3 regions of the Companilactobacillus metriopterae genome follow, and region 2 is predicted to be linked to each of the others. Evidence: predicted binding sites of a transcription regulator. Region 2 holds the regulator's gene; each other region holds the start of a gene.
The links. Region 2 encodes Rex, which represses fermentation and respiration genes when NADH is low (regulators of the CRP and FNR family bind a similar motif). Its sites were predicted from a motif close to TTGTGAANTANTTCACAA; they were not measured.

Region 1 (8,520 bases), 670 kb from region 2:
CTTTCAAGAAAAATTATAGTTCATATAATAAAGTAGTAAAGTCATTTGATTAAAGCAAAAAGCAAGCCATCAGGCTTGCTTTTTAATTTTTCGATGAATAGTAAATGAAAATACAAATGTAATTAATGAGGTGGCTAATAAAATATAATAACTGAATCCAAATTCTGGACTATTGAGAACTGGATTACCTGTAAATATATTGGCATCAAGTCGGTGTGTTGCAAATATAACATAAATTATTATATAAATAACAGTTGGCAAGAAGCTAAATATTTTTACCATTCTAATACTAAATTTACTATTAAATCCTACAAACATAATTATTATCATTGGAGAAATAAAGCAAATTAATCTAAGAGCTGAAGTTATATTTTGAGCAGTAGCCTGATTAATACCTAAATTTACGCCAACGTTATAAACGTTAGTTATAATATTTGTTATTGAAACCCCATTTAAAAATGGTCCTGTTACTGAAGCAATTAGTCCAATAATTGCAAGAACAATAGAGATTTTTTGATAGATAGATCTCTTTCTGTCTACTTTGATTTCTTCAATATGTTGTTCGCCATTTTGATAATCATTGGCAGCTGAATCGTTATTATTCTTCTGCTTTTTTGGCTTATCTTGTTTGAAACGTTTGTTAATGCTTGTTTCTTTACCATGAGATATTTGTGCAAATAAGAACCATGCGATAACTGCGGCGGCTATAAAAACATAACCATAGTTTCTACGAACTAGCATTAATACAGCTGCGATAACTACTGTAAACAATGATATATAGCCGTTAGCTGTTGCAAAATTCCACATATTTTTTATTAAGCCACTATCTTCGTTGGTATTTTCAGGTGTTGCAGTATTTTCTTTTGTTGGTTCTGCTTCTAGATGAACTTTTTTATTACTGTTAAAATCATTTGGTACAAAAGCACGTGTAGCATCTAAATCAGGATTAGGATTGTTGTGATTTTGTTGTTTTGATCTTTCTTGTGCCATCTTTTGCGCAGGTGCTTGTTGAAGAATCGTTTTTACAGGTTCAGAGGTTACTTTTTGACTGTCATTTTCATGTGCAAGTTCTTCTTCTAAAGCGCTAAGTGAGACTACGGAATCAGTTTTATCATCTTGTTTATTATTTATACCTTTTTTGAGCGGGAGACCACAGTTATCACAGAATTTTTGTTCCGCGGTAATGGGGTGACCACAATTTGGACATACCATGTCATACCTCCAATTTTTATGAATACTATATATTATAAATCTTTTGTAAAAATATATATAGAGTCTTAATTATACAAAAAAAGCTCAGCAATTGCTGAGCTTTTATTTTTATTCACCAGTTAGTGAGTCACGAGGGTCTAGTTTAGCTGCACGTCTTGATGGTGATAATGCTGCTATGAGACTGATAATAACACTGACTACAATACCAAATATAGCATTTCCTGCACTGATAGCAACGATTGAAGCGTTGATTGAAGATCCGTTTGTAATTGAGTTAATCAACCATTCTAGTAGGAATGCAATAATCGTGGCAAATAGTCCTGATGAAAGACCGATTAGGAATGATTCAGATATGAACATATTTCTAATATCTTTCTTACGAGCACCAATTGCTCTCAGAATACCAATTTCTTGTGTACGTTCTGAAACAGAAATATTTAGAACTACGATAATCATAATTGCTGAAACTATTAGTGAGATGGCAGCAATACCTGCAAGTACATAGAATGCTAATGAGATATAAGTATTTAGTGTATCAACGATAGCACCTGCACCTGTAATTGTGTATGATTGTTTTTCTTTGCCTTTTTCTGTGTGTGTAAATGATTTAACTTTATTTTGTACTGCTTTAACATTTTGAGTTTTATCAACTGAAAGAGTTACAAAGTTAGGTTTTATATCAGTGTCTACTTTTTTACCAGCTGCTTGTAATGTATCAAAGCTGATAGCTGAGGATCCTGATTTAATTGTACCTGAAACTTTTACGTCTACTTTAATTTGAGTTGGTTTACCACTGTTATCCATGGTATTCAAGTACATTGTAACTGTCTTGCCGATAGCTTTTTTCTTGTAATCTTTACCAAATAACTTTTTGGCGTCAGATGTTAGTAAGATTACTTCATTCTTTCCAGGTTTTTTACCTGCGTTTATATCAGAAGTTTTTTCAACAGCATTCCATGTTTGGAAGAATTGCATTGTTGTATTTTTCTTACCATAGTAAATTTTTGGTGATTGAGCAAAGTAAGATTTTTCAACCTTAGATACATTATCTATTTTGCCTAATTCTTTAATATCTTTATTAGACATATTTATAGATGAAGCATCTGCTGAAGTTTGGTTGACATTTTTTGTTACTTGCACAGCAGTAGGATTGATCTGACTTGTAATTTGGTCATTGATATAAGATGTTATACCATTTCCCAGTCCTAACATGAATATGACTGAAAATATACCTATAGCGGCACCAATGATAATTAAAATATTTCTACCTTTGGTGTAAAGCATATGCTCCCAAGCAAGTCTGAAAGTATCACCAAAGTTCAGGTGACTGATCTTGTGATCAGAAGTTTTTTCAGTAGCTTCATATTTGTCTCTGATATTTTCGTCAGAATCAATTTGTCCATCAGCCAGGTGGACAATTCTTGTACCGTAGTCAGCCACTTGCTGTGAGTGAGTAACGGCAATAACAAGTTTGCCTTCCTTTGCGATGTCATCTAGTATCTTCAATACTTCTTCAGTATTCTTTGAATCAAGAGCGCCTGTAGGTTCATCAGCAATAATAATTTCAGGGTCATTTGCTAGAGCACGAGCAATAGCTACACGTTGTTTTTGACCACCTGAAAGTTGGTTAGGGTGCTTTTCAATGTGTTCTGAAAGACCAACCTTATCAAGCAATTCCTTGGCACGTTTAACTCTATCAGCTCTGGAAAGTGAGGACATCTCCAAAGGAACTAACACATTTTCTAAAACTGTTAAATGACTAATCAAATGGAAACTTTGGAAAATAAATCCGACAGTTTTACTACGATATTCATCGAGTGCCTTGTCAGAACCTTTCTTCAGTGAGTTTCCATTAACTAAAACATCACCTTCAAATTGAGAATCTAATCCACCAATAGTATTTAGTAGGGTAGTTTTACCACCACCAGATTCTCCTAAGATAGAAACAAATTCGCCACGGTCTAGTTTAAGATCAATTCCCTTTAGGACTTTGAACTCTTTCTTACCGAGCATGAAAGATTTTTGGACGTTTTTAAGCTCTAATATAGTCATTTTTTCTCCTCTATGAGTAAAACTATTTATGAAAGCATATTATATCTATTTTATTAATTTAAGTAAATATTTTTTAACTTATTTAGTTTATTTTGATTAATGTTCAATGCTTTATCTAAGTATTCCTCAAATGAGCCATAATAATGATCAATTGCATCAAAAACAGAACGGAAACTGTCCCAATCTGCCTTTGTCATATTCATTTTACTTATATCTTCATTTCCATGTTCATCATTCAATAATTTTGCGATTGTTGCAGTATCTGAGTACATCAAATTAGTTAGTAGGTAATCTCTGGTAATTGTTTCACTGTCAACGCCGAGTGCACGTAATATAAGCATAGCGGCGATACCAGTTCTATCTTTACCTGCTGCACAGTGAAATAGTAATGCTTGATTTTCCTGATCATTTTTTAAAAGAAGATCAAATAGGTAGCTGTAAGCTTGTTGCCCTTTTTTGTCCAAAATTACACTTTGATAGATGTTACCTAAATATGATGGAGTATTATTAAGAGCCGAGGCTAATTTATCACCATTTCCCTGCAAAGGGTAAACTGAATCGTAAAAAATTTTATAAAAGTCAGTTTCCACATCAGGACTAGTTAACTGCTCTTGATCAGAACGAAGGTCAACAACATACTTTAATCCGTAATTTTTTAAGAAATTCAAAGAATCATCATCCAATCGACTGATGTCTCCAGAACGAAGTAATTTATTTTTTTTAATTGTTTTTCCATCTTTAGTTTGATAATCTCCCAGTTCTCTAAGATTTATGGCTCCTGAGATGTTCAAAATTCGTTTCATTAATATTCCTCCGGTTTGCTTGAATCTAAGCTTTCGAATAAAATAAGTACAAGGTGAAATTATGGAAAATATAAAGATCTCTATAATTATGACAATTTACAATGTTCATGATTATTTAGAAAAATCTATCGAGTCTATCATAAATCAAAATAACTCAAATTTTAACTTAATTATGGTTGATGATTGTTCTACCGATGGATCATCAGAATTGGCACAAAAATACGCAGACAAGTATGATTTTATTCAACTTATAAAACATTCTGAAAATAGAGGTGTTTCGGCAGCTAGAAACACGGGCATGGATAATGTAGAGACAGAACTTATTACTTTTGTTGATAGTGATGATTGGGTAGAAGAAAATTATGTAGACTACTTTTTGAAACAATTTCAAGATAATGATGTAGATATGGTTACTTGCGGTTTTACCATAGAAAATGGACTAGGGAAGAGTAAACCTAAATCCACAAAAGAAATATCTGAGATTATAGATCGAGAAGAAATGATAAAGAGAATAACAAAAATATCAGATATTGTTATGGGGTACACTTGGAATAAAGTCTACAAAATGAGTATTATCCAAGAAAATAATCTTAGATTCAGTACAGACTTGAATTTGATGGAAGATCAAGTTTTTAATGTAGAGTATAGTAACAATGCTCAGGAATTTTATATAAGTAGCATTCCTCTATATCACTACGTGAATCGTAAGGATAGCATTACCAAAAAATTTGCAGTTGATAATGTTAAAGATGTTGGTTTGGCAAAATTGAAGGTATATCAACTAACAAAAAAAACCACAGAAAATTAATCTGTGGTTTTTTTATTACATTGCGTCGTATGCTTCTTGGAATAATTGTACAATTTCTTCTTTTGAGGATTTACGAGGATTTGAAAAGGCATTTCCATCTTTAAGAGCATTTTCTGCCATTAGTTCGAAATCTTTAGGGTTGGCACCAATTTCTTTAATACTACGAGGAATACCAACATCATCATTCATTTGTTGCATGGCATCAATAGCTACTTCTGCGGCTTCTCTAGTTGAAAGTCCATCAATGTTTTCTCCCATTGCCACAGCAAGGTCAGCAAAACGATCAGGACATGCGATAATGTTAAATCTTTCAACGATTGGAAGTAGGATAGCACAACATACACCGTGTGGTGCGTCGTATTGTCCACCTAATTGATGAGCCATGGCATGAACATAGCCAAGGTCAGCATTGTTAAATGCCATACCACCAAGCATTTCTGCTTCGACCATTTTTGTTCTAGCTTCTAGATTGTGACCATTAGCAACAGCTTCACGCAAACTTTCTTCAACAAGACGAATTGCTTGTAGACATTGACCATCAGTAATGTCATTACGGTTTTCAGAAACATAAGGTTCGATGGCTTGAACGAATGTATCCATACCAGTAGCGGCTGTTAGTCCCTTAGGAACATCAAGCATAAGTTTTGGATCATTAAATGATACTAATGGAACATTTCTCCATGAAACAACAACAAATTTAAGATGTGTTTCTTCATTTGTAATAACACAGTGACGTGTTAATTCAGAAGCTGTACCAGCAGTTGTGTTGACAGCCATTAGAGGAGGTAGGGGATTTTCTAGTGTTTCGATACCAGCTAAACTAGTGATATCGTCGCCATTGCTAAGAATAATACCAGTACCTTTACCACAATCATGAGCTGAACCACCACCGACAGTGATAATGCTGTCACAATTGTTATCTAGATATAATTTCTTTGCAGCTTCAATGTTTCTAACTTTAGGATTAGGTTCTACACCGTTAAAGACAACGTAGTCCACTCCAGCTTTATTCAATGAATCTAGAGTTTGATGTACTGGACCATTTTCAACTTTTTCTAGAAAGCTGTCAGTAACAATCAAAACCTTTTTCATATTTAGCATCTTGGCACGATCACCAATTTTTTCAATAACACCTGGTCCAAAAAAGTTAACACTAGGCATTAGGAAATCAAAGTTTTCTTTCATGATAAACCCCTTTATGTGAAATTTTATACAAGACAATTATACTTCTAAAGGGCTTACAAATAAATAGTTATTTTACACTTTGCTCATTTTTCATTAATGTATGATATATAAAAAGACTAACTTTTTATAAAGTTAGTCTTTTTATAGTTTCTTTTCTATATTGTAAGGAATAGTACTTGTATCATCTGAATTCTCTTTTTTGTCGTTTTCAAAGTAAATAGAAAAACTCTTATCGTTATTAACATCTTTAGCGACAATTATTGTTGAAGATGTGGGATTTTTCATTTTAAAAATTTCTGCTGATTTCATTGCACCTTCAAAATCATGAGAATTGGCAATTGCATCTCCGGGATTGAAAAATACTCTTTCAGTCATAATAATCACTCCTTTTAGTTTCTTAGTTTCATTATAGCAATTTCAGGATACTTTTGTGAAATTTAAAACAAAAAAACCTCTACAATTTGTAGAGGTTTTTATATTAAAGTTTTTCCATACTGAATGTATTGTTAAATGTTCTTACAGAAACCATGATTAATATGATAATAAATGCAATACCACCAACAGCTAATAGTCCTAATTCGTTTTTAAGAATATCTGCATGGATACCCGTCAAAATATTTATAGAGACTGAATAGTTGTATGTCATTGGTAATAGGTATGAAATAAATTTATAGAATACTGGAAGTGTTGCGATTGGCATAATAGCTCCAGAAATAACTGTTTGTACCAATGCAAGCGGTAAGTTTATTACGATACCTATTTGACCGAGTAGTAAGGTGAAGATACTTACTACTTGACCTGATATGAAGGTCATGTATACCGTTTGTAGATACAATAACCATCCGTCACTTGCAGGAATTCCTGTGATTAGTTTGAATGTAAGTACTCCGATTGTTGGTGCTAGGATAGCAATTATAGCTAAAGTAGTTTCATAGTAACCAAATGTCTTCCATTTTGATTTACCCATATCGATGAATGAATTAAATTGTGAACGTAATAGAAGTGTACTTGTTACAACTGAGATAAATGCACCTAGTGATATAAACATGGCACCCAATATTTCAGATGATTTTGATTCATTTTTATTAATATTTGTATTTGTAGATGTTACTGAGTCAGAAACAATTAGAGATGAAGCTTGTTTTTCAATTTGTGTTTCTACAGCTGAAGTAGCTTTGGATTGAACTTCTGCCATAGCAGTTGGGCTTTGTTCTATCGCTGGATTAGCAGCTACTTCTTTTTGTACAGCTTGTGTAACTGAGGCAGTACCTTGTTCTTGCATCAAAACTTTAGTTAATACTGCAATATTAGTCTTATTAGCAACTGTCTTGTTAAGACTGTCAGTTACTGAAGTTTTGATTTCAGAAACTACACTATTTGTTGTTTGGTTATTTGAAGAGTTTTGGTAAAAGTGAAGGTTAATTGCTTTACCATTAGCAATGTTAGTTGACGCATTCTTAGGAACTACTAAGATCATTGTTGTATCGTTGTTCTTTAGATCTTTCTTGGCATCTTTCAATGAAGATGTATTTTTAACCTTAGGAACATTTTTTTTGCTTGTTATATGTATCTTCCAGTTGATTAACAAGTGTCTTACCAGATTTAGAAGTATCCTTATTGACAATAGATATATGTAGATCGTCTAGGTTATCTCTAAATGTGTTATAAGCAGGTAGATAAATAACTGCCATAATCAATTGATAAAACATGGCAAAAATAATCGTAGCGATAGTTAATCATGAAAATAAAAAAGTCTTTATAATTCATAGCTAGCCCCCAAAATTTATTTTTTGTTATGTATCATTTACACAGAACTCTAATTTTAATATAAAATCAAGAATTATTAACTCATTTTACAAAAAAAAAAGTGCACGAATATGAGTCCCGTATTATTTTTAAATTAAGTGTAGTTTGTAGTCAAAAAGTACTAAAAAAGTGTAAAATATAAGTATCAGTTTAAATTCAATTCGGAGGGAACCTGATGTCAAATATATCTGAATTAGATAGTATTGCATTACTTTCTTTAAACGGAAATCAGCCTTTGGCTAAGAGAATTTCTGAGTATATGGGAATTCCACTTTTAGATGCTTCTGTATCACACTTTAGCGATGGTGAAATCAATATTCAAATTAACGAATCTATTAGAGGTAAGAGTGTCTACATCATCCATTCTGTTTCAGATCCTGTTAATGATAATTTGATGGAATTATTGATTGCTGTAGATGCACTTCGCCGTGCTAGTACTGCCGATATAACATGTGTTTTGCCATATTTTGCTTATACACGTTCAGACCGTAAATCAAGATCCAGAGAACCAATTTCAGCTAAGTTGTTTGCTGACTTACTAGAAATGGGTAAGGTTGATCGAGTTGTTACATTGGATATGCACGCTGATCAAATACAAGGATTCTTCGATATCCCTGTAGATCACTTACGCGCAATGTCTATCTTTGCTTCATA
Region 2 (8,520 bases):
TTATTTTATTAAATTACATCATTGGTCCCATACCAGCACCTGGTGCTTGCATTGGATCGGCTGAATCATTTGGTTCTGTCTTATCAGCAACAACTGCTTCTGTTGTTAATAATAGTGCTGATACACTGGCTGCGTTTTGAAGTGCAGATCTTGTAACTTTAGTTGGATCGATAATACCTGATTCAATCATGTTTACCCATTCACCGGTAGCAGCATTGTATCCAACTTCATTTTCTTGTTGTCTCAATCTTTCAACAATTACTGATCCTTCAAGACCAGCATTTTCAGCAATTTGACGTAGTGGTTCTTCAAGGGCACGAACAACTATGTTAATTCCTGTTTGAACATCTCCCTCTCCTTTGACAGAGCTAACACCTGAGATAATGTTCATCAATGCTGTTCCACCACCAGCAACGTATCCTTCTTCAACAGCGGCACGTGTGGCATTTAGTGCATCTTCAATTCTATATTTACGTTCTTTTAATTCTGTTTCTGTTGCGGCACCAACTTTGATTACAGCAACACCACCAGCTAATTTTGCAAGACGTTCTTGCATTTTTTCACGATCAAAGTCTGATGTTGTTTCTTCAACTTGCTTCTTAATTGTTTCAACACGTTCTGAAATTTGTGTTGCGTCTCCAGAACCTTCGACAATAGTTGTATTATCTTTTGTAACTGTAATACGACCAGCTTGTCCAAGTTGTTCTAGTGTTGTGTCTTTCAATTCAAGACCCAAGTCACTTGTAATAACTGTACCACCAGTTAGGATTGCAATATCTTGTAGTTGTTCCTTACGACGATCACCAAATCCTGGAGCTTTGACAGCTACAACATTGAATGTTCCACGAATCTTATTCAATACAAGTGTTGGCAAGGCTTCACCATCAATATCATCGGCAATAATCAAAAGTGATTTTCCTTGTTGAACAATTTCTTGTAACATTGGCAAGATATCTTGGATATTTGAAATTTTCTTATCTGTAATCAATACATATGGATTTTCTAGATCAGCTTGCATTTTATCGTTATCAGTTACCATGTATTGTGACAAGTACCCACGATCAAATTGCATACCTTCTACAACATCAAGTGTTGTATCGATTCCTTTTGATTCTTCAATTGTGATAACACCATCATTACCAACTTTTTCCATTGCATCAGCGATTAAATCACCGATTTCTTCACTTGCTGAAGAAACTGAAGCAACTTGAGCAATATCTTTCTTACCAGCAACCTTGTGTGAAATCTTGCTTAACTCTTCAACACCTGCTTTAGTTGCCATTTCGATACCATTACGGATACCTACTGGGTTAGCTCCTGCAGTCACGTTCTTCATACCTTCATTAAGTAATGCTTGGGCAAGAACTGTAGCTGTTGTTGTACCATCACCAGCGATATCATTTGTTTTTGAAGAAACTTCAGCAACTAATTTTGCTCCCATATCTTCAAAGTGATCTTCTAGTTCGATACTTTTTGCAATTGTAACACCATCATTTGTAATTTCAGGTGAACCATATGATTTTTCAATAACAACATTACGACCCTTTGGTCCAATTGTAGTTTTAACAGTATCCGCTAATTTATTAACACCGTCCATCATCTTTGAACGTGCGTCTTCTGAAAATTTAATTTCCTTTGCCATTTCACAAATCCTCTTTTAGTATTAGTATTTTTTATTTTTCAACGATTGCCATAATATCTTTTTCGTGAAGAATTAGGTATTTTTGATCATCAAATGTAACTTCTGATCCTGCATATTTATCGAATAAAACCTTATCTCCATTTTTAACTGTTAAAGCAACTTTTGTTCCGTTATCAGAAACTAGTCCTTCACCAACAGCAATAACTTCGGCAGTTTGAGGTTTTTCTTTTGCGTTATTAGCTAGAACAATACCTCCGACAGTCTTTTCTTCTTCTTGATCGACTGATACAATAACTCTATCTCCAAGTGGTTTTAACAATTTTAATACCTCCAGATTTTATGATATCTTTTTTAGCACTCTCAAGTTCAATGTGCTAATCACAATTTTTATGATATCATTTTACAGATAAGATTCAAGTATAAACAAATAATTTTAGGAGTATTTCATGGATAATTTTAGAAAACAGATACCTATTTTTCTTACATATTTGGGTATTAGTATTATCGCAACTATATTACTCGGATTCAAAATAGTGGGAACTCCTTACTTTATAACAATGACTGTAGTCACAATCATTGCAACTAGCTATATATTAGCCAAATCTAGAACTTTAGATATTACAGAAAGACGATTAAGTCCTACTAGATCTTTCCTTTGGATAATTGCTACTACTTTGGGAATTATAGTTATTCAACTTGTGATATCTGAGATATTAGTTCAATTCTTCAATGTTTCATTATCTGCCAACACACAAGATCTTATAACATATATGAAATTTGCCCCATATTATGTCATATACCCCTTAGTATGTGCACCAATCATGGAAGAAATAATATTCAGAAAACTTATGTTTACTGATTTAAATCAATACATAGGCTTTGGTATGTCTGCAGCACTATCTAGCTTGTTATTTGCCTTTTTACATCAAGATAGTTTCTTCTTAGTATATTTCTTTATTGGACTGTTCTTATGCTTCATATACAGTAGAACAAAGAACATTTACATAAATATGATGGCACATATTTTAATGAACTTAATTGTTATATTGATTAATTTTGCATAATAAAAAAGCGTTGAAACTTTAAATGTTTCAACGCTTTTATTTTTCCCCAGATTCTGAGGCAATGATGTTTAAATTTCCAGATAATTTCCAACTATTAACTGTTGCAGGAACAATTAAGTGTTGTCCCTTTGATAAAGAGTAATCTTTATTATCAATAGTAATTTGACCTTCACCAGACAAAACAGAAATTAAAGTATAGCTTCCAACTTCATGTTTAAAATCATCAGAATTATTTATTTCCCATTTGTATACTGCGAAGTAAGGAGACAATGGTGGCTGTACAAATGTCGTATATTTATTGCCATTTTTTTCAACAGTCTCTATATCCAACTGTGGTCTCTTGTAAGGAACAGTGATTGTATCTTTGGACTGTTCTAAGTGTAGTTCACGCATCTTACCAGTAGTTTTGTCTACTCGGTCATAGTCATAAAGACGATATGTAGTGTCACTACTCTGCTGTGTTTCTAAGACCAATATTCCCTTATTTAAGGCATGAACTGTACCACTAGGAACATAGAAGAAATCACCAGATTTAACTGGAACCTTGGTTAACAAGTGATCCCAGTCACCTGAATCAATCATTTGATCAAGCTCTTCTTTAGTTTTGGCATTATGTCCATAAATTAAATATGAATCTGGTTCGGCATCGATTACATACCAACATTCTGTCTTGCCAAGTTCTCCTTCATGCTTCATAGCATAATCATTATCAGGATGCACTTGTACAGAAAGGCTATCCTCTGCATCTAAAATCTTCGTCAGTAGTGGGAATACACTACCTTTAGGATTTCCAAATAATTCAGGATGGTTAGTCCACAATTGATCTAATTTTTGCCCAGAAAAAGTTCCGTTTTCTACGATAGAAGTTCCATTCTTGTGCCCTGATATTGCCCAGCACTCACCAATATCTCCATCAGGCAAATCATAACCAAAAGATTCAGATAGTTTACGACCACCCCATATTTTTTCATGGAAAACTGGTTTTAAAAATAATGGCTCTGCCATAGTAACTTCCCCTCCTATTATTCGTGGTCTAATGAGCTGTCATGATCTAAGAAATAAATCAATGTTTGTAACTCATTGGCAAGATCCACATAGTGAACTCTTACGTTATTTGGAACATTAACGATAATTGGTGTGAAGTTAAGAATTCCCTTAACACCTGCATCAACTAGCATATTGGCTGTTTTTTGAGCAGCATTTGAAGATACAGTTAGAATACATACATCGATCTGTTGTAATTCCAATTGCTCTTTAATTTCATTCATATTATAAACAGGAACACCACTTTTGACTGTTCCTACAATCTCAGGATCAATGTCAAACGCTGCTGCAATTCGAACGTTGTTTGTTCTTGAGAAGTTATAATTCAAAAGAGCGTTACCCAAATTACCAACACCAACAAGCGCAACATTAGTTCTGCGATCTTGATTTAGTAATTTTTTGAAGAAATCAACTAGTTCATTGACGTCATATCCATATCCTCTTTTTCCAAGAGCCCCTAGATAAGAAAAGTCACGACGAATTGTCGCACTGTCAATCTTGATACCTTCAGCTAGTTCACCAGATGATATCTTCTTAGTTCCTTCATCCTTTAAAAATTGAAAGTATCTGTAGTAAATTGGTAATCTTTTTATTGTTGCATTTGGTACAATATTTTCTGTCATTTCATTCCCACCATGTGCGTATTTTCACTATATTATATACTAATGAATATCGAAGTAAAACGCAATATTAATAAGTAATTTAAAAGATTAATTTTATAAAAAATGTTAAAATTGTGAATAAATAAAGGAGATAATTTTGATACTACTACAAGCAAACAATATAACTAAAAACTTTGGTACTGAAAATTTATTCTCAAATGTTAACTTAGAAGTTCAAGATCATTCTAGAATTGGATTAGTTGGTAGAAATGGCGTTGGTAAATCTACTCTTCTAAAAATAATTTCTCAGGAAGAACCATATACTGATGGAACTATTTCCATAAAAAAGGATACTTCAATTGGCTATTTAGCTCAAGATAGTGGATTAAATTTGGATAATCTAGTATTCGATGAAATGGAACACGTTTTTGATGATTTAAAAATTATGGAGAAAAAACTTCATGAGGTTGAGGCAAAACTCGGAGATACTGATGCTGATAACTATCAAGATATTTTAAATCAATATGACCAAATTCAAAATGATTTCAAAGAAAATAATGGATATGGGTATCAATCTGAAATTCGCAGTGTTCTTAAGGGATTCGGATTTGACGAAGAATACTGGAATGTCAAAATAAGCACTTTGTCTGGTGGAGAAAAGTCACGTCTTGCCATGGTCAAACTATTGCTTGAAAATAACGATATTTTGCTGTTAGATGAGCCTACCAATCATTTGGATATAGATACAGTCGAATGGCTAGAAAACTATCTACGCGGATATAAGGGTGCTCTAGTAATTGTTTCCCACGATCAATATTTCTTAGACAAAGTTACTAATGAAATAGTTGAAATAAATCAACATTCTTCAACCCACTACTCAGGAAATTATTCTTTTTATCTTCAAGAAAAGAAAAAGAATCAAGAAGTTGCTCTTAAGCACTACGAAGAACAACAAGCTGAAATTAAAAAAGAAGAAGAATATATTCAAAAAAATATTGTTCGTGCTTCGACTACAAAAATGGCACAAAGTCGCCGCAAGAAGCTGGAAAAAATGGACAGATTGGAAAAACCTCAGTCTGATCAAGGATCAGCTCACTTCTCTTTTAATATTGATAGAGAAAGCGGTAATGATGTCTTACTTGTTCAAAATGCAGCAATTGGATATGAAGACGATGAAATAATGTCTTATCCTGTAAACATGGATATAAAGCGTGGTGACAGAATTGGTATTATCGGACCAAACGGCGTTGGTAAATCTACCTTCCTAAAATCAATTCTCGGCGAAATCAAATTGCTAGATGGTACGTATAAATTTGGTGCTAATACTCAGATAGGTTACTATGACCAAAATCTTACCAACTTAAATCCTAAAAAAGATGTATTACACGAAATTTGGGACTTACATCCGTTGTTAGATGAACAGGTTATTAGAAATACCTTGGGTGCATTTTTATTCAGTGGTGATGATGTTAATAAACCTATCAGTGGGTTATCTGGTGGAGAAAAAGCTCGTTTAACGCTCACTAAATTATCAATGGAAAACAACAATTTATTGATAATGGATGAGCCCACTAACCACTTGGACATCGATAGTAAGGAAGTTCTTGAAGAAGCATTGAATAATTTTGCCGGAACTATTATTTTCGTATCCCATGATAGATACTTACTTAATACCCTTGCAGATAAAATAATTGAAATCTCAAAATCCGGAGGCACTCTGTATCTTGGAAACTATGACTATTATTTGGAAAAAATTAATAGTGATAAAGAAACTAACGAAGAAGAAAGTGCTCCAAAAGTTAGTATCAAAAAGGAAGAATATCAAAAGTCAAAAGAGGATCAGAAATATATTCGTAAAATAACACGTGAAATTCAAAGTTTAGAAGAACAGATTGAAAAAATTGAAATAAAAAATTCTGAACTTCAGCAAAAAATGACTGAAGATGAAATTGTCAGTTCATATACAAAACTTGGTGAAATTCAAAAAGAAATTGATGAAAATAATCTCGAAAAAGATTCACTTGAAGAAGAGTGGACCGAAAAATCAATGGAATTAGAAAGCATTTAAAAAAAAGGACAGTACACATATTGTGTACTGTCCTTTTTAGAAGTCTAAGCTTGGATCAGAATTCAAATCTAAACCAGCAAAGTCACCTTTTTCGTATTGTATTTGTGCAATAGCACCAATCATAGCAGCGTTATCTCCACACAATCTCAATGGAGGGAATACTAATTCTATATCAAGATTTTTATCTTTGATATCTTTTGCCAATCTATTCCTAAGTCCTTGATTAGCTGCAACCCCACCAGCCACAACTATTTGTTTGACAGGATTTTTTTCAACAGCTCTAAATAATTTATTTGATAAAATATCCAAAACCGCAGATTGAAAACTGGCTGCTAGATCATTTTGATTTAACTCTTCATTTTTTTGTTCAGCATTGTGCACCTTATTTATAAAAGCACTCTTGATGCCACTAAAACTAAAGTCTAAATTATCTTCTTTAACCATTGCTCTGGGGAAATCATAGACGTCATTTCCCTTTGCAGACATTTGATCAACAGTTTTACCTGCTGGGTACTGCAAGCCTAAGACACGACCTATTTTATCGTATGCCTCACCTACTGCGTCATCCCTAGTATCTCCTAGAGTTTCAAACTCACCTGGTGCTTTCACTAAAACAATCTCTGTGTGTCCACCAGATACTAATAATGACATAAATGGGTATTGTAGATCAGTCACAAATTGTGCCGAATAAATATGTCCTGCTAAATGATTAACAGGTATTAGAGGTAAGTTATGTGCAAACGCAATAGTTTTGGCTGCCATAATTCCAATGAGCAATGAGCCAACCAATCCTGGCCCATAAGTAACTGCCACAGCATCTAAATCATCATAGGTTACATCTGCTTCCTCCATTGCCAAATCAATACAATAAGTTATTTGCTCAACATGATGTCTACTTGCAACTTCAGGAACAACTCCACCAAACCTTTGATGACTCTTGATTTGTGTAGCAATTATATTTGACATTATTTCTTTTCCATTTTTAATAACTGCAACACTTGTTTCATCACAGCTACTTTCAAACGCCATAATTATTGTATCTTTTTGCACTTTTTACTCCTTACAAATCTGTAATCATTTCATAAGCATCATGGTTATTTTTCACGTAGTATTTCTCTTGTAATTTACGAACATTAAAAGAGAATGCTTCATATAGTCGAATAGCATCTGTATTTGTTGTATCAACTTCAAGAGACATTTGCTTGTAACCTAGGTTTCTAAAATAATCCATAACTTGATTGATTAATAGATGCCCTATGCCTTGTCTTTGGAAGTCTGGAGAAACAGCTATATTAGTAATATGAACTTCTACATCATTAACTATCGAAACACCAATGAAGCCCACTAATTTCTTACTATGTTCTAATGAAAGATAAAGTGCTTTTTTATTTCTTAATTCCATCTGCACTATTTGAGCAGGCCAAGGTTGATAGTCATAAACTTCTTTTTGTAAGCTCATAAAATCAAGTGTATCGGTTACACGAGATTTACGTAATATCAGTTCATTTTGTTTAACTGTTACCGTTTTTTCAGTAAAATCTAAATTTTTAGTATTATTGGGTACTAATAATTCTCTAAATTTCTTCAACATAAGAAATATTTCCATTTTCTGTATGATTGTCTTTTTGTAACCAATCATATTCGGCTTGTGTAACTCTAAGGTATGTCGGTACGAAAGTATTTACATCAGCAACTGGAGACTCAACTTCTCCTAGTTTTGCTAATTTCACAGCATCTGGCTTTGAATTGGCATAATCGAGGATGTTTGCTTTAGGCATTGCTTCTTTTATAATTTCTAGCAAATTATCACTGACATTGACGAAATCAATTTCTTCTTCACGATATATTTTTAATTTGTCTAATAGATCATATATAGAAACATGTTGGTCTTCAATTAAATTATCCAAACTACCATCTTTTGACTGATATACTCCTGCAAAAACATTATCGTTTCTTGCATCCATAAGTGCCACTGAAATATGGCCTTCTTTGGCATTTGCAGCCAATAACTTCAGACTAGATATTCCTACTAATTCTTTTTCAAGTGTATAAGCCAATGTTTTAGCCACTGTAACTGCAATTCTAAGCCCAGTATACGAA
Region 3 (8,520 bases), 100 kb from region 2:
TAAGGATTATACTGAATTTAAAACAAATCTTTGGCCAGATGAGAAATTTACTATTCCGATGATGGGCGAATATAATGTCAGAAATGCTTTAGCAGCCTTGATGATTGGTAAAATTTTCCATACTAGACCTGATCAAATGGCTAAATCTTTGAAAGAATTAAACGTTACTGAAAATCGTACAGAATGGTTAAAAGCAAGTAACGGAGCTGATATTTTAAGTGATGTATACAATTCCAACCCTACTGCTGTAATTGAAGTTTTAGACAATCTAAAAACTATTAAAACAGCAGGAAGAAAGATTATTGTATTAGGGGATATGCTTGAGCTTGGCGATTTATCTTCTGAGTTACATGAATCATTGGCAGACCATATTGATCCTGATGACTTTGACAAAGTCTATCTAGTGGGAACTGACATGCAGCAATTGAATAACAAGTTAACTGATAAGTATTCATCTAAAGATTTGAAATTATATGATAAAGATCAACTAGATAATCTTGTCAGTGATTTGAAGCAAGAATTAGAACCAACAGACACAATCTTATTAAAAGCTAGTCACGGAATTCATTTGGAAAATGTTTTAAAAGACTTGGTTTAAGTTGAGATTATTACTAATAAATGGTAAATTAGTTTTTTATGCCAAAAAAGGCGTAGACTCGGAGGAAATTTGTGAAATTTAATGAATTAGGTTTAGACCCCACTTTAATTAGTGCGGTAGAAAAAGTTGGATATGTAGAAGCTACACCAATCCAAGCAGAAACAATTCCACTTGTATTAACAGGTGAAGACGTAATTGGACAAGCGCAAACAGGTACAGGTAAAACTGCTGCGTTTGGTTTACCAATTTTAAATAGTATTGATACTAAAGACCCAGCAGTTCAAGCTTTGATCATTTCACCAACTAGAGAGTTGGCAATTCAAACTCAAGAAGAACTTGCAAAATTAGGTCGTGACAAGCACGCCAAAGTTCAAGCCGTTTTCGGTGGAGCTGATATTAGAAGACAAATTAATGGTTTAAAAAACCACCCACAAATTGTTGTAGGAACACCTGGTCGTTTACTTGACCATATCAATCGTAAAACAGTCAAATTGGGAAATGTAAGAACAATTGTTTTAGATGAAGCTGATGAAATGCTAGATATGGGATTCATTGAAGATATCGAAAGTATTCTTTCAAATGTTCCTAATGAACACCAAACACTACTATTTTCAGCAACAATGCCAAAACCAATCATGAATATCACTAAGAAATTCATGACAGATCCAAAAGTTGTTCAAATCAAATCAAAAGAACTAACAGCTGACAACATTGAACAATATTATGTTAATTCAAAAGAATTTACAAAATTCAATATGATGACACGTATTATGCAAGTTCAACAACCAGATCTTGGTATTATTTTTGGACGTACAAAGAGACGTGTTGACGAATTAATTCGCGGATTACAAGCTCGTGGTTTCAAAGCTGAAGGTATCCACGGAGATATGTCCCAAGATAAGCGTTCTAGTGTATTGAAGAAATTCAAATCTGGAAAGCTTGAATATCTAGTAGCTACTGATGTTGCTGCTCGTGGTATCGATGTTTCAGGTGTTACTCATGTTTATAACTATGATATTCCTCAAGATCAAGATAGTTATGTCCACAGAATTGGACGTACTGGACGTGCTGGTAAGTCAGGTGTTTCAGTTACATTTGTTGCACCAAACGAAACTAGTTACTTGAGAGCAATTGAAAAGTTAACTAAAAAACGCATGACACCACTTGCACCTCCTACTGATGATCAATTGGTAAAAGGTCAAATGGAAGCTGTTGAAGAGGAAATACAGAGTACTCTTGCACACGGCAAAGGTTTGGATCGTTTTAAAGAACCAGCTGAAGAATTATTAAAGAAATACACACCAGAACAATTGGTTCAAATTTATTTGAACTCAGCTGTTAAGGATGAACACAGTGTTCCTGTTAATATCACACCAGAAAGACCACTTCCTTCTCGTGGTGGTGGTTCATCTAGAGGCGGTAACAGAAGAGGAGGCGGTGGTCATTCAGGCAACCGTTCTCGTAATGGACATGGTGGCAGTAGTCGTGGAGGCCAAAGACGTAGTTACCGCGATAGAGATCGTGATAGCTCAGGCAGCCGTAATGGTACTAGTAGAAAAGATACTCACTCAAAGAGTAGAACTAATCCAGGAAATAAGGCTAACTCATCTAATAGAAAGTCTTCTTCTAAGAAGTCATTCAAGATTAGAACAAGTATCTAATTAAGCTATAAAAACAACTAAAATGTTATAATATTATTTAAAAGGTAGGGTAATTAATCTAATTACTGTGCCTTTTTTTATAGAAAAAATGGAGATAATTAATATGATTAAAGGATTAGGAATTGATATTGCTGAAATAGGTCGTGTGACGGATATTTATACAAAACATCCTAATTTCATAGAAAAGGTATTAACTGAAGAAGAAAAAGAACTTTTCTATCAACGTAATACTTTAAAAGCAAAGATGACTTTTTTAACAGGACGTTTTTCAGTTAAGGAATCATTTTCTAAAGCAATGGGAACCGGTTTGGGTAAAGTAGGATTCCATGATTTAAGCATATTAAATTATGAATCAGGTCAACCATATATCAAAACTGATATATATGATGGACCAATCCATGTTTCAATTTCTGATACTGATGAATTAGTAATCACTGAAGTTATTCTAGAGGAGTCTAACAACAATGAATAAATTAGATTACATACCGTCTTATATTGAAGTTAATAAAGATAACTTGATAGATAATTTACAAAACCAAATGAAGATATTACCCGAAGATGCAACAGTTTTTGCCGTTGTTAAGGCTAATGCTTATGGACATGGTATGGTGGAAGTCGCTAAGTTGGTACTTGAACATGGTGTTAGTGGACTCTGCGTTGCAACACTGAATGAAGCTGCAAAATTAAGAGGGGCTGGAATAAGTGCCCCAGTTTTAGTATTGGGTATCACACCATATCAATATGCACAATTTGCAGCAGATAATGATATTTCATTAACAGTTGGTGATTTACCATGGCTAGAAAAAGCTGAGGTAAATAATCTAAAAATACATTTAAGCATTGATAGTGGCATGGGCCGTATAGGATTCCGAAAGAAATCTGATTTGCTTGAGGCATGTGAATTCATTGAAAATAACACTAACAAGTTCATAGCAGAAGGTATTTACACACACTTTTCAACGGCAGATAGTCCAGATGACAGCTATTTTCAAATTCAACGCAAAAGATTCAATGAAATGATTAGCAATTTACCAATTGACTTTAAATATATTCATTGTGCTAACTCAGCAACAGCTTTGTGGCATGAAGATATTGGAATAAATATGGTTCGTTTTGGTATTGGATTGTTTGGACTAAATCCATCAGGGACAGATATCACAGAATTGCCTTATAAGCAAAAACCAGCTCTATCGTTATATTCTTCATTGGCATTTGTTAAGAGTGTTCCAGCAGGTGAAAAAATCGGTTATGGAGCAACTTACACTACATCCGAGGAAGAATGGATTGGTACAGTTTCTATGGGGTACTCTGATGGATGGTTACGTAGAATGTCTGGATTTGATGTGTTAGTTGATGGACAGAGATGTCCAATCGTTGGTCGTATCTGCATGAATCAATTTATGATTAAATTACCGCATGAAGTGCCAGTTGGCAGCAAGGTTACCTTAATAGGTACTGATGGAAATGAAACTATCACTGCAACAGATGCAGCTGCATATTCTAGAACAATAAACTATGAAATTTTATGTAGTTTGGCTGAACATTTACCTAGAATTTATAAATAAAAAACCTCACAATTATTGTGAGGTTTTTTTATTTAATTAAGATTTAACTGATTCAGACAAATTTGTAAATTTATGAAATGGAATATTTAAGCTTTCTGATACTGCTCCTTCTGTTAGCATACCATCAAATGTATTAATACCTGATTGAATAGTGAAATTATTTGATGCTTCAATTAATCCTTTGTTTGCAATTTGTAAGGCATAAGGTAGTGTAGCACTTGAAAGTGCTTCGGTAGCAGTTTTTGGAACAGCACCAGGTATATTTGCCACTGTATAGTGTATTACGTCATTAACCTTGTATACTGGATTATCATGTGTAGTTGCATGAGTGCTGGTTTCAAATATACCTCCTTGGTCGATAGGTATATCAACAACCACAGAACCTGGCTCCATTGAAGCTACCATTTCTTTAGTTACTAGCTTAGGAGCAGCCGCACCAGGGATAAGTACCGCACCTACAACAATATCTGATTTTTTAACTGATTCAGCTATATTATGTGTATTTGATATTAATGTATTAATTTTACCATCAAAAATATCTTCGATTTCTGCAAGTCTTTGTGCATTTATGTCTAGTATAGTAACATTTGCACCCATTCCAATTGCTATTTTGGCTGCATTAAATCCTACTGATCCTGCACCAATGATAGTTACGTTACCTCGGCGAACTCCTGGAACGCCACCGATCAGAACACCTTTTCCACCATTTATTTGTTCTAAGAAATGAGTACCAACTTGAACTGACATACGGCCTGCAATTTCACTCATTGGAACCAATAATGGCAAACCACCTTTTGGACCTATCATAGTTTCATATGCTACTGATGTAACTTTTTTGGCCATAAGTTCTTCAGTTAATTCTTTATTTGCAGCTAAATGCATATACGTATAAATTATCAAATTTGGTCGGAAATACTTATATTCTTCTTTCATTGGTTCTTTTACTTTAATGACCATATCTGCAGACCAAGCAACGTCTACATTTACAATTTTTGCGCCAACATTTTTATATTGGTCGTCAGAATAACCAGAACCAAGGCCAGCGTTTGATTCTATCAAAATTTCATTTCCTGAACGTATTAAATTATCAACACCGGATGGAGTCATTCCAACGCGATTTTCTCTATTTTTAATTTCTTTAGGAATTCCAATTTTCATGATCGATATACCCTCCTAGTTTTGTAATCGTTTACAATTGCTAGTTAAGTATATCAACCAAATTATAATCTTACAAACAATATAATTATTTTAAAAAAAGGAACTATCCAAGTGGATAGTTCCTTTTATATATTTGCTTTATTTAAAATTTTTCCAGAATGAATATCATCAATTTCTGACACAACAAAACCTTTTTTCTCTAGTTTGTTAATTACTACTTTCAATGTTTCTATATCAGTATCTGAAGGAAGAGAGAATAGAGTTCTACGAACTACTTCATTATTTTTACTATCTAAAGTAATACATGCTGTAATAGAAGAATGCTTAGAAATAATCTTTGACATTTTTTCCAGATCACCGTGTTCTCCTGGAGAACTAACTGTTAGAACGTAGCTACTGATATCCATTTTCCATGCATCAGACAACATACTCAATAGACGTGAGTGAGTTAAAATGCCATAGAAATTATTATTTTCATCTAAAACTGCAATATAAGGTAAATCTTTGATGTTGAAAAATACTTTAAAGAAGGGTGAGTCTACACTGATAGTTTTTGTGGCATTTTTTAGTAGGGAAGTTACGGGTTGAGTCATATCGCCACCACGAGATTTGTGACGATAAATGTGCATTTTGTAAATATTTCCTCTAAATATTTTACCTGTTTCATCAACAATAGGTACACAACGGAAGCCTGAGTCTTCAAGTATTTTTAATGCTTCTTCTAAGGTAACAGTTTCTTGTACTGTAGTTAGATGATCCTTTGTTTGAACTAAAGATTTAACTAGCATGATATTCCTCCGGTCAATTATTATTAATTACAATAATACATTAAAATCTTAAAAATTAAAAGATTCTTAATTTAATGATAATTTTAAGGCATCTAAATACTATCGTAAGGGGATTTGAATGTTAATTTTGGGCAAAATAAAAAGCCCATCTCCTGTTGGAGGATAGACTTTTTAAAATGATGATTATTGACGAGCTTCAATTCCTGTTGCAGCAAATCCATCTTCGATAACTTTTTTAAGTTCATCAGCAGATTTCTTCATTTGTGCACTTTCAGTATCTGTAAGAGGAATTTCAAGAATATCGCGTAGACCTTTACGGTTAACGATAGCTGGAGAACCGATAAATACATCGTTTACACCATATTCACCTGTCATGTAAACAGATAATGGTAGCACTGTATTTTCGTCACCAAGAAGTGCTTTAGAAATTCTTGCTAGAGCTGTACCGATACCGTAGAATGTAGCACCTTTACGGTTGATAATGTTGTATGCAGCGTTAACAACGTTGTCATAAATTTCATCAAGTTTAGCTTGAGTGATTTCTGGATGTTTTTCCATCCATTCGTGCATTGAGATTCCACCGATTGTTAAGTGAGACCATGCAGCAAATTCTGAATCACCGTGTTCCCCAAGAATGTAACCATGTACTGATCTTGGGTCAACGTTTAGTTCTTCACCAACAAATTTGCGTAGACGTGCTGTATCAAGTGATGTACCTGAACCAATAACACGTTCCTTAGGGAAACCAGATAGTTTCCATGTTGCATATGTAAGAATATCAACTGGGTTAGCAGCTACAAGGAAGATACCATTGAATCCTGATTCAACGATAGGATCAACGATTGATTTCAAAATGTTTAGGTTCTTGTTAACAAGGTCAAGTCTTGTTTCACCTGGTTTTTGTGGAGCACCAGCAGTGATAACAACTAGATCAGCGTCTTTAGCGTCTGAGTAGTCACCTGAGTAGATTGTTTTAGGTGCGGCAGAGAATGGTAGTGCATCGGCGATATCCAATGCGTCACCTTCTGTTTTTTCTTTAGCAATATCGCAAATTACAAATTCTTGAGCGATACCTTGAAGTGTCATTGCGTAAGCAAATGTAGAACCAACGGCACCATCACCAACTAGAAGTACTTTTTGGTGGTTTTTTTCGTTTGTTGGAGTTGTCATATTTAAAAATGTCCTTTCAAAATTAAATTAGTTCAATTTAATTATACAAATAACTTTCTAAAAATAACAGCATTTACATAAAAATTACATTTATAATTCACTTTTCTTATAAAGATATTGTAAGCGTGTAGTGTTATAATGGAATTTCGAAATGAGGTAGAGCAATGAAATTTGTTGTTGGATTAGGAAATCCCGGTAAAAAATATGATCGTACAAAACACAATATGGGGTTTATGGCGATTGATCAATTAATGGAAGATTATGGTGAAACAAGAACCAAAACAGACTTCCAAGCAGAATTTGTTAAATTCAAAGTAAATGGAGAAACGGTATTTTTTGTTAAACCACTTACATTCATGAATGAATCAGGTCGAGCTGTCCGTATGTTGATGGGTTATTTTCAGGTCGAAGCTTCAGAAATTATGGTTATACAAGACGATATGGATATTCCTATCGGAAAAATAAGAATAAGACAAAAAGGTTCAGCTGGTGGACACAACGGGATTAAAAGCATCATCTCTTCTCTAGGAACTCAAGATTTTGCTAGAGTAAAAGTTGGTATTCAACATCCACAACGCCAATCTGTAGTTAACTGGGTTCTGACACCATTCTCTAAGGATGAAGAACCTGTGGCACTGTCAGGAATTGACAATGCAGTCAATGCAGTTAAAGATTGGATAGACGGAGAAAGTGTCGACCAGTTAATGAACAAATATAACTAATAGAGGTATATTGTGGAATTAACTGATTACATCTCAAATAAATTAGACCTTGGGAAATTTATTGATCAAGTCAAACCTGGAACTAAGAACTTATTGACAGGGTTGGTTGGATCAACGATTTCCCTATTTGTGTTGGATTCATTTAAGAGAACAAATAAAAAAATCCTACTGGTTGAAAATACGAATTTTCACGCTAATAAATTGTTTGATGAATTAAATTTAGTAGATGATATTGATACACATATTTTCCCAGTTGAAGAGGCGGTTTCATCAGAACTAGCAACTAGTTCACCTGATGAACTGGCTCAAAGAATCGATGCACTAGATTTTATTACTAGCGAAAAAGCTGGGATATTAGTGACGTCTATTTCTGGATTGGAGTATATTCTTTCACCAAAAGAATTATATGAAAAATCTAGGATAAATTTAGTTTTAGATGAAGATTATAACTTAGAAGAACTTAATAAAACATTTGTTCAGATGGGTTATATAAAAGAAAAGCTCGTAGCCAAACCAGGTGATTTTTCTATTAGAGGGGATATTATCGATATCTATCCATTAAATATGGATGATCCGATTAGAATGGACTTTTTTGGAGATCAACTGGAAAATATACGTACCTTTGATACAGAAAGTCAGCGTAGTATTGATGGATTAAAATCCGTAGAAATTTTACCGGCAGTGGATCGGATTTTTACATCAGAGCAACTATCAGCAGCTGCAGCAAAGCTACAAGAAGACTATGACAGTCAAATAGAGATAGACGATAAGATCGTAAAAGAAAATCTAGAGAATAGTTTTGGATCTTTGTTGTCAGAATTATCTCAAGGTAATAGACCTGATAATTTGAGTAGAATT

Region 1: a site for Rex is predicted at 6,074-6,091, ahead of CS873_RS02360 (iron-containing alcohol dehydrogenase). Genes of this name have one in related genera too.
Region 3: a site for Rex is predicted at 5,002-5,019, ahead of ald (alanine dehydrogenase). Genes of this name have one in related genera too.

What each region holds. Positions count from the first base shown of each region.
Region 1 covers NZ_CP024610.1:490,533-499,052, forward strand. Annotated here, with positions in the region: gene CS873_RS02340 (zinc ribbon domain-containing protein) at 70-1,212, opposite strand; gene CS873_RS02345 (ABC transporter ATP-binding protein/permease) at 1,321-3,264, opposite strand; gene CS873_RS02350 (tyrosine-protein phosphatase) at 3,318-4,067, opposite strand; gene CS873_RS02355 (glycosyltransferase family 2 protein) at 4,129-4,875, shown strand; gene CS873_RS02360 (iron-containing alcohol dehydrogenase) at 4,891-6,060, opposite strand; gene CS873_RS02365 (hypothetical protein) at 6,202-6,435, opposite strand; gene CS873_RS02370 (ABC transporter permease) at 6,539-7,648, opposite strand; gene CS873_RS08090 (YhgE/Pip domain-containing protein) at 7,599-7,769, opposite strand; gene CS873_RS02375 (ribose-phosphate diphosphokinase) at 8,042-8,520, shown strand, end outside.
Region 2 covers NZ_CP024610.1:1,374,258-1,382,777, forward strand. Annotated here, with positions in the region: gene groL (chaperonin GroEL) at 14-1,642, opposite strand; gene groES (co-chaperone GroES) at 1,674-1,961, opposite strand; gene CS873_RS07035 (CPBP family intramembrane glutamic endopeptidase) at 2,089-2,706, shown strand; gene manA (mannose-6-phosphate isomerase, class I) at 2,743-3,711, opposite strand; gene CS873_RS07045 (redox-sensing transcriptional repressor Rex) at 3,729-4,373, opposite strand; gene CS873_RS07050 (ABC-F family ATP-binding cassette domain-containing protein) at 4,510-6,420, shown strand; gene tsaD (tRNA (adenosine(37)-N6)-threonylcarbamoyltransferase complex transferase subunit TsaD) at 6,457-7,470, opposite strand; gene rimI (ribosomal protein S18-alanine N-acetyltransferase) at 7,481-8,011, opposite strand; gene tsaB (tRNA (adenosine(37)-N6)-threonylcarbamoyltransferase complex dimerization subunit type 1 TsaB) at 7,995-8,520, opposite strand, start outside.
Region 3 covers NZ_CP024610.1:1,478,490-1,487,009, reverse strand. Annotated here, with positions in the region: gene CS873_RS07675 (UDP-N-acetylmuramoyl-tripeptide--D-alanyl-D-alanine ligase) at 1-598, shown strand, start outside; gene cshA (degradosome RNA helicase CshA) at 670-2,259, shown strand; gene acpS (holo-ACP synthase) at 2,363-2,731, shown strand; gene alr (alanine racemase) at 2,724-3,824, shown strand; gene ald (alanine dehydrogenase) at 3,861-4,982, opposite strand; gene cbpA (cyclic di-AMP binding protein CbpA) at 5,108-5,770, opposite strand; gene CS873_RS07645 (L-lactate dehydrogenase) at 5,954-6,940, opposite strand; gene pth (aminoacyl-tRNA hydrolase) at 7,105-7,662, shown strand; gene mfd (transcription-repair coupling factor) at 7,675-8,520, shown strand, end outside.